2 regions of the Kocuria sp. UBA5001 genome follow, and region 1 is predicted to be linked to the other one. Evidence: predicted binding sites of a transcription regulator. Region 1 holds the regulator's gene; the other holds the start of a gene.
The links. Region 1 encodes HrcA, which represses chaperone genes, less so after heat shock. Its sites were predicted from a motif close to TTNGCACTCGNNNNNNNCGAGTGCNAA; they were not measured.
Positions count from the first base shown of each region.

Region 2: a site for HrcA is predicted at 2,114-2,140, ahead of groL (chaperonin GroEL). Genes of this name have one in related genera too.

Region 1 is NZ_DGYR01000012.1:130,774-135,182, reverse strand. Features, by position in the region: gene dnaJ (molecular chaperone DnaJ) at 1-1,046, opposite strand, end outside; gene hrcA (heat-inducible transcriptional repressor HrcA) at 1,113-2,126, opposite strand; gene B3G12_RS07725 (DUF3097 family protein) at 2,311-3,183, shown strand; gene B3G12_RS07720 (DUF4870 domain-containing protein) at 3,421-3,864, shown strand; gene hemW (radical SAM family heme chaperone HemW) at 3,895-4,409, opposite strand, start outside.
Region 2 is NZ_DGYR01000001.1:330,119-334,527, forward strand. Features, by position in the region: gene B3G12_RS01480 (RNase H family protein) at 1-201, opposite strand, end outside; gene groL (chaperonin GroEL) at 330-1,964, opposite strand; gene B3G12_RS01490 (hypothetical protein) at 2,226-2,540, opposite strand; gene B3G12_RS01495 (DUF3263 domain-containing protein) at 2,630-2,854, opposite strand; gene B3G12_RS01500 (uracil-DNA glycosylase) at 2,918-3,601, shown strand; gene B3G12_RS01505 (siderophore-interacting protein) at 3,621-4,409, shown strand, end outside.

The DNA.
Region 1 (4,409 bases):
TCCGCCAGCCGTTCCACGAGTTCACGCTGCTCGCCGGTGAGGTCCCGAGGCGTCTCGACCTCGAAGTGCACCTGCAGGTCCCCGCGACCCTTGCCGCGCAGGTGGGTGACGCCGAGGTCGTCCAGCGTGATGGTGGCACCGGACTGGGTTCCGGGGACCACGTCCACGCTGCGCGTGCCGTCGAAAGTTTCCAGCGTCACGGTGGTGCCGAGTGCCGCGGCGGTCATGGGGATCCGCAGCCGCGCGTGCAGGTCGTCGCCCTCGCGCACGAACGTGGGGTCCGGGTCCACCTTCAGCTCCACGAAGAGGTCGCCGTTGGGTCCGCCGGCCGTGCCGGCCTCGCCCTGACCGCCCAGGCGGATCCGGTTGCCGGACTGGATGCCGGCGGGGATCTTCACCGTGAGGGGGCGGCGGTCGCGCACGCGGCCCTCGCCGTAACACTCGTGGCACGGGTGCTCGATCACGGTGCCGAAGCCGTTGCACTGCGAGCAGGGCGCCTGCGTGGTGACCATGCCCAGGATGGACTGCCGCTGGTACTGCATGTGGCCGGAGCCGTGGCACATGGTGCACGTGGTGGGGCTCGTGCCGGGCTGGCAGCACGTCCCCTCGCACGTGGGGCACGTGACCGCGGTGTCGACGGTGATGTCCTTCTCCACTCCGAAAACGGCGTCCTTCAGGGAGATGCGCACGTTGATCAGGGCGTCCTGGCCCTGTCGCGTGCGGGACTGGGGGCCCCGCTGGCCGCCGGAGCCCGCGCCCTGGAAGAACGTCTCAAAGATGTCCGAGAAGCCGAACCCGCTGCCGGGGAAGCCTCCGCCGAAGCCGGTGTCCGTGCCGTTCTCGTTGCCCGTGGCGTCGTACACGCGGCGCTTGTCCGGGTCCGACAGGACGTCGTTGGCGTGCGAGACGCGCTTGAACTCCTCGGCTGCCTCCGGCGAGGGGTTCACGTCCGGGTGCAGCTTGCGGGCCTTCTTGCGATAGGCGCGCTTGATCTCTTCGGCGCTGGCGTCACGGCTCACGCCGAGGGTTTCGTAGTGATCGCTCACGATGTCGTCGCTTCTGCTTTCGTCTCTGGGTCGGTGGTCTGTGCCGGGGCGGCGCCGGGTGGCGCGTCAGTCCCCGAGGTTCTTGGAGAGGTAGCGGGCCACGGCACGCACGGAGGCCATGGTGGTGGGGTAGTCCATGCGCGTGGGGCCCACGACGCCCACCTTGGAGGCGTCCTGCGGGCCGTAGCCGGTGGCCACCACGGCCGCCTCGGCCAGCGGGTCGTCGTACTGCTCGGAGCCGATCCGTACCGCGACGCCGCGCTCGTCCTGCTGCATCTCGGACAACAATCGCAGCAGTGTCACTTGTTCCTCAAGCGCCTCGAGCACCGGGGAGATGCTCTGGGGGAAGTCCCCGCTGAAGCGGGCGAGGTTGGCGGTGCCCGCCCTCACGAGGCGCTGGTCGTCCGAGGCGGCGGCCAGCACTGCCACGGTGTCGGCGACGGCGAGCGCGGCCTCGCGGACCGGGTCTTCCACGGTCTCGGGGAGCTCGGCGACCGCGGCCGGCACGGTCTCCAGTGCCTGACCCAGCACGCGCGCCAGGACGGCGGCGCGCAGCTCGAGCAGGGCGTCCTCGGCAACGGGCGCGGTGAGGGCAACCGTGCGCTGCACCACGCGGCCGCTCGTGGGGATGAGCACCACGAGCAGCGTGTTTCCGCCGACGTCCACGAGCTCCACGTGGCGCACCGTGATCCCGGTGCGCACCGGGTACTGGATGACGGCCACCTGGTGGGTCAGCTGGGCCAGCAGGCGCACGGTGCGCTCCATGGCATCGTCGATGTCGTGGGCGCCGCCCAGGAAGACCTGCACGGCACGGCGCTGCGCAGGCGTGAGGGGCTGCAGCGCGGCGATCTGGTCCACGAACACCCGGTAGCCGCGGTCCGTGGGGATCCGACCTGAACTGGTGTGGGGTGCCACAATGAGACCGTCCTCCTCGAGGGCGGCCATGTCGTTGCGCACGGTGGCGGAGGAGACGGGCAGCCGGTGGCGCTCCACGAGCGCCTTGGAGCCCACGGGCTCGCGGGAGTGGACGTAGTCCTCCACGATGGCCTGCAGGATCTTCGCCCTGCGCGGATGCTCCATGTCTCCCACCTCCCGCTCGCGGATGTCCTCGGGCGCCCGTGCGGCACCCGGTGAACCGGGCCGCGACCAATTTTGGCACTCGAATCGGCACAGTGCTAATTCCGTGAGTCTAGTGGCCCTGCCGCGGACCGGTCCTTTGGTACGCTCGCGGCTGATTCGTCACCCGCGAGCGAGGAGCACCCCCGTGAACACACCCGGCTGGGGCTGGGGCCCGCAGGACCTCGGCAGCCCCGAGGTCTCGCGCCGCTCCCCCGCGGCCCGCGGGCTGCCCGTGGAGTCCGGCATGGTGCTCGAGGACGTCGAGAGCGGGTGGGTGGGCGCCGTGGTGAGCGTGGAGGTCGTGGGCGGCATGCGCGTCGTGGGCCTGGAGGACCGCCACGGCCGAGTCAAGGCCTTCCCCCTCGGTCCCGGTTTCCTGCTTGACGGCGAGCCCGTCCGCCTCACCCCGCCCGCACCTCGCAGTGTCCCGGGCGGGCCCAGAATTACGCGCTCCGGCTCGGTGGCCGTGGAGAACCTGCGCGCCTCGGTGGCCAAGGAGTCCCGCGTGTGGGTCGAGGGCTACCACGACGCCGAGCTCGTGGCGAAGGTCTGGGGCCACGACCTCGCAGTCGAGGGGATCGTCGTGGAGCCGCTGCACGGCATCGACGACCTCCCCGCGGCCATCGCGGAGTTCCACCCCGGCCCGGGCCGTCGTCTCGGGATCCTCGTGGACCACCTGGTCAGCGGGTCCAAGGAGTCGCGGATCGCGGATCGGGCGCTGTCTGTGCCGGGTGCGCGGGGCAACGTGCAGATCCTGGGCCACCCCTACGTGGACATTTGGCAGGCGGTGAAGCCTGCAGCCCTGGGCATCCCCGCGTGGCCCGTGATCCCTCGCGGTGTGGACTGGAAGACCGGGATGGCCAAGGCCCTCGGTATGCCCCACCGCACTCCCCAGGATGTGGGGCGGGCGTGGCAGGCGATCCTCGCCCGCGTGGACAGCTACTCGGACCTGGAGCCCGCACTGCTGGGCCGGGTCGAGGAGCTCATCGACTTCCTCACCGCACCGGACGGCTACTGAGGGGTTTTGGCACGTGGGGCGCCGGATGTGCCGTGTGGGACCCGTTGTCCCGGCCGACGCGGTTGGCGCGGTGGCCCCGGGCTGCCGGTGGCGCGGCGGCGTCGTCCGACATATCCAGGCTCACACGTGATTCCAGACGCACCCCGGTCCGTTTCCAGGAGCGCACCGTAGAATAGTGGGCACCGGGACTCCGATCCACCCCGGTTCGGCTACCGCCCCTGAAAGGGACACCCACCCGTGACTGACGCTGCTCCCACCCCCGCTGCCCCCGCCGCCCGCGCCGCGGGTGAGACCCCGTTCGAGGCCGTGCCCGCCGAGGCCCAGCCCCTGGACGTGAACCAGGACCGCCAGTGGGCCACCGTCGCGCACCTGGGCGGCGTGGTCGGCGCGCTGCCCAGCTACGTGATCCACCGGGTGTTCGGGGACCGCGGCCCGTTCACCGCGCAGGAGTCCCGGGAGGCGCTGAACTTCACGCTGCTGCCGAGTGTCGTGGTGCTGGCAGGCATCGCGCTCTCTCTCGTACCCGTGATCGGCTGGATCTTCTCCGTGGTCGCCGCCGTGACCTGGCTGTGGCTGGCCATCGCCTCCGTGGTCGCGGGCGTGAAGGTCAACCGCGGCGAGCCGCACCAGTATCGCGGCAACACACACCTCTACGACCGGCTCACCACGTCCCGCGGCTGACGCCCGCGCCCACGACTCGCCTCGGGCCGCTCACCAGTCGAGCAGCCGGCGCGTCACGGCGTCGGCCATGAGCCGTCCCGCGTCCGTGAGCACGGCCGTGCCCCGCACTGCGGCAGCACCGTCCAGCCAGCCGTCGGCGATCAGCCCGGCCACCGCTTTCCGGCCCTCCGGCTGCAGCTGCGCGGTCTCCAGACCGTCGCGGATCCGGATGCCGAGCATCACGTCCTCCACGTAGCGCGTCTGCGCGTCCAGCGTCTCCCGGCCCGCCGCGGGTGAGACGCCCTGGCGGACCTTGTTCGTGTAGGGCAGGGGGTGCTTGAGGTTCCACCACCGCACGCCGTCGCTGTGGGAGTGCGCTCCGGGGCCGATGCCCCACCAGTCCTGGTTGCGCCAGTAGGCGAGGTTGTGCGCGCTGCGGTTCTCCAGCGCGCTGCGCCCGTGGGCGTCCCGGGACCAGTTGGAGACCTCGTACCACTCGAAACCCGCTTCGCGGAGCATCGCGTCCGCCAGCGTGTACTTCTCCGCCTGGTCGTCCGGGTCCACCC
Region 2 (4,409 bases), on a different contig from region 1:
GTCGCACAGCACGCGCAGGGGCTCGTCCCGGCGGTGCCGGGTCGCCTCCAGGAGGTTCAGCACCGCCGTCAGCTCACCCTGGTTGTTGGTGCCGTGCGCCCATCCCCCCGCCTGCCACGAGGTGGGGTCGATGTACCAAGCCCAGCCCGCGGGGCCTGGGTTGCCGAGCGCGGAGCCGTCCGCGGAAGCGATGATCGTCATGGACACATCCTTCCAAAGCACCCCGACACGCAGAAGGACCCCGGGCGCGCGCACTGCGTACCCGGGGTCCTTCCGGTTCTCCTCCCGACCAGTGAACCGGCCGGGGAGGATCCCTCATTGAGGGCAGATCACATCATGCCGCCCATGCCACCCATGGGATCGGCGCCCGCACCCGCACTGGCGGCCTCGGGCTCGGGCTTGTCCGCCACCACGGCCTCCGTGGTGAGGAACAGCCCGGCGATGGACGCCGCGTTCTGCAGAGCAGAGCGGGTCACCTTGACGGGGTCGTTGATGCCCGCGGCCATGAGGTCCTCGTACTCGCCGGTGGCGGCATTGAGGCCCCATCCGGTCTCGAGCCCGCGCACCTTGTCGACCACCACGCCCGGCTCCAGACCGGCGTTCAGCGCGATCTGCTTGAGCGGCGCGTCGATGGCGACCTTCACGATGTTCGCGCCCGTGGCCTCGTCACCCGAGAGGTCGAGGGCCTCGAACACCTTGGCACCGGCCTGGATGAGGGCCACACCGCCACCGGCGACGATGCCCTCCTCCACGGCTGCCTTGGCGTTGCGCACGGCATCCTCAATACGGTGCTTGCGCTCCTTGAGCTCCACCTCGGTGGCCGCACCGGCCTTGAGCACTGCCACGCCACCGGCCAGCTTGGCCAGGCGCTCCTGCAGCTTCTCGCGGTCGTAGTCGGAGTCGGAGTTGTTGATCTCCGCGCGGATCTGAGCCACACGGCCCTCGATCTCCTCCTGCGTGCCGGCACCGTCCACGATGGTGGTCTCGTCCTTGGTCACAACGACCTTGCGGGCCTGGCCCAGCAGGTCGATCGTGGCGGACTCGAGCGAGAGACCGACCTCTTCGGTGATGACCTGGCCGCCGGTGAGGATCGCGATGTCCGCGAGCTGCGCCTTGCGGCGGTCGCCGAAGCCGGGGGCCTTGACTGCCACGGACTTCACGGCACCGCGCATCTTGTTCAGCACCAGCATGGCCAGCGCCTCGCCGTCCACGTCCTCGGCGATGATCAGCAGCGGCTTGCCTGCCTGCATGACCTTCTCGAGCACGGGGACGAGGTCCTTCACGGCCGAGATCTTGGAGTTCACGATGAGGATGTAGGGATCCTCGAGGACGGCCTCCTGGCGGTCCGCGTCCGTGACGAAGTAGCCGGAGAGGTAGCCCTTGTCGAAGCGCATGCCCTCGGTCAGCTCGAGGTCCAGCCCGAAGGTGTTGGACTCCTCGACGGTGATGACGCCTTCCTTGCCGACCTTCTCCATCGCCTCGGCGATGAGCTTGCCGATCTCGGGATCGGCGGCGGAGATGGACGCGGTGGCGGCGATCTCCTCCTCGGTCTCGATCTCCTTGGCAGAGGACAGCAGCTGCTCGGTCACGGCGGCGACGGCCTTCTCGATGCCGCGCTTCAGGGACAGCGGGTCCGCTCCCGCGGCCACGTTGCGCAGGCCTTCCTTCACGAGGGCCTGGGCGAGCACGGTGGCCGTGGTGGTGCCGTCACCGGCGACGTCGTCGGTCTTCTTGGCGACCTCCTTGACGAGCTCGGCGCCGATCTTCTCGTACGGCTCCTCGAGCTCGATCTCCTTGGCGATGGAGACACCGTCGTTGGTGATGGTGGGCGCGCCCCAGGACTTCTCCAGGACCACGTTGCGCCCGCGGGGGCCGAGCGTGACCTTCACGGCGTCCGCAAGGGTGTTCAGGCCCTTCTCCAGACCGCGGCGTGCTTCTTCGTCGAATGCGATCATCTTTGCCATGTGTTTCGTCCCTCCTGGACGGTTGACAAACAAGACGTGTTATCACGGTGCCCGCGACGGACGGGAACGCAGCACGATCCTCACCGCGCCGCGTCCACCTCACCGTGATGTGGTTTCACCCGGATGCCGAGAACCGCCACCGGACCCGGTTAGCAGTCCACTCGACTGAGTGCTAAAACAATAGTGGCACCGGCGCGCGAGGAACCGCAACCGAGAGGGCACCACGGGGCGCCGGTTTCATCATTGGCTGAACGCGGTGCCTCAGAGCGCGGCCACCTGACCCAGGAGGGCCACGGGCGACGTCGTCGTCCCCGCCTGCGCCAGCCGGTTCCCCGGCACGGAGGCGACCGCGGACGCCGCGCCCGCCGGCGCGGAGGCCGACATGTCCTGCTCCGTGCGCGGAGCATTGACGAAGCACACGGCACCGAGGGCGAGCGCAAGCAGCCCGGTCACGAGGATCGCACGGAACTCTCGTCGGGAGCCGGTGCGGGCGGCGGGGTTGTGGCCCCGGTGCGCGCCCTGGCGGGCGCCGTCCTCGGGGACGTCGTCGAACTCGTCGCGGGGGTACTCGCTCATGGTCTGGCTCTCCTGGACAGTGTGCAGCGCGCTCCACGGGGCGGCTCGCGGACTGGCGCCGAGTATGGCACGGCCCGCAGGGAAACCGCTCAGCGCGAGCGGGCGCGGCGCAGCCTCGAGATCAGCATGGGCGAGTGCCGGGCGGCGGCCTCGGAGGAAATCAGTGCGTTGAGCCGCTGGTAGTAGTGCACAGGGCTCAGCCCCAGCCGCGAGCGGATCGCCGACTCCTTGGCTCCCCGGTACTTCCAGTGCTGGGACTCCAGCTCCAGGATCGCGCGGTCCAGTTCGTCGAGCTCCTCCCCCGTGGTAGACATGGTCCCCACCCTAACGCGCACGCCAGCACTCCGTGCGCGCCGCACCCGACACAGGGAGGCCCCGTGAACGCCCAGCGTCCGCTGCACGAGATCATGCACGAGGAGTGGGCGCAAGCCCTGCAACCGGTCGAGGGTCAGATCCGCGCGATGGGCGAGTTCCTGCGGGCCGAGCACGCCCAGGGCCGCCACACGCTGCCGGCCGGGGAGAACATCTTCCGCGCGTTCCGCGAGCCGCTGTCCGACATCAAGGTGCTGATCGTGGGGCAGGACCCCTACCCCACTCCGGGCCACGCGATGGGGCTCTCCTTCTCCGTGGCCCCGGACGTGCGTCCCGTGCCGCGCTCACTGAAGAACATCTACGCGGAGCTGCAGTCGGACCTCGGTATCGCCCCGCCGGACCACGGGGACCTCTCCCCGTGGTCCGGGCAGGGGGTCATGCTCCTCAACAGGGTGCTCACCGTCCAGGCCGGTGCCCCGGCCTCGCACCGGGGCAAGGGCTGGGAGGCGGTCACGGAGTGCGCGATCCGATCCCTGGGCGCACGCGAGCAGCCCCTCGTGGGAATCCTGTGGGGCCGCGACGCGCGCGGCACCGCGGCCTGGCTGGGCGGCGCGCCCACGGTGGAGTCCGCCCACCCCTCGCCGCTCTCCGCGTCCCGCGGCTTCTTCGGCTCCCGCCCTTTCTCCCGCACCAACGCCCTGCTGCAGGAGCAGGGCGCGGACCCCGTCTCGTGGGAGCTACCAGGTTAGGATCACCTAAGCTGAAGGCATGACAACCGCTCCAGCACGTCCCCGCAAGCCCCAGCTCGAGCTCACCGTCGCCGAGCGCCTGCAGCTCTCCCCGGCCATGGTCCGGCTGGTCTGCCACGTCGACAACGCGCAGGACTTCCAGGACATCGAGGCCCCGGAGAAGTACGTCAAGCTGATCTTCTTTTCGGAGACCACGCTCGCGGCCACCGCCCCGGGCGCCCTGCCGGACTACTGGGAGGTCCGGGACACCTCCGCCCCCGAGGACCAGCCGGTCTCCCGCCATATGACCCTGCGCCGCACGGATCCCGCCGCCGGTGAGGTGTGGATCGACGTCGCCCTGCACGGCTCCGAGGGCTACGCCGGGCCGTGGGCGGACGCCGCCGCGCCCGGCGACCGCCTGGTGGCGCTCGGCCCCGGAGGCAAGTGGATGCCGGACCCGGACGCCACGTGGAGCCTCTTCGCGGGCGACGACGCCGCCGTGCCCGCCGTGCTCGCGAATCTCGAGGCCCTGCCCGTCTCCGCACGGGGCGAGGTGGTCCTGGAGGTCCAGGACGCCGCCCACGAGCTCGACCTCTCGGTCGTGGCCGTCCCGGAGGGGATCACGGTGCGGTGGGTGCACCGCGCGGATGAGGCACCCGGTGAGCGTGCGCTCGTGCAGGGCATCGCGGACGCCGCGTGGCCCGAGGACGTCAGCGGTGTGCAGGCCTTCGTGCACGGCGAGCGCGAGGCCATGAAGGCTGCGCGTGCGGTGCTCTTCGACCAGCGCGGCCTGGACCGCTCCAGGGTGTCTCTGTCGGGGTACTGGGCC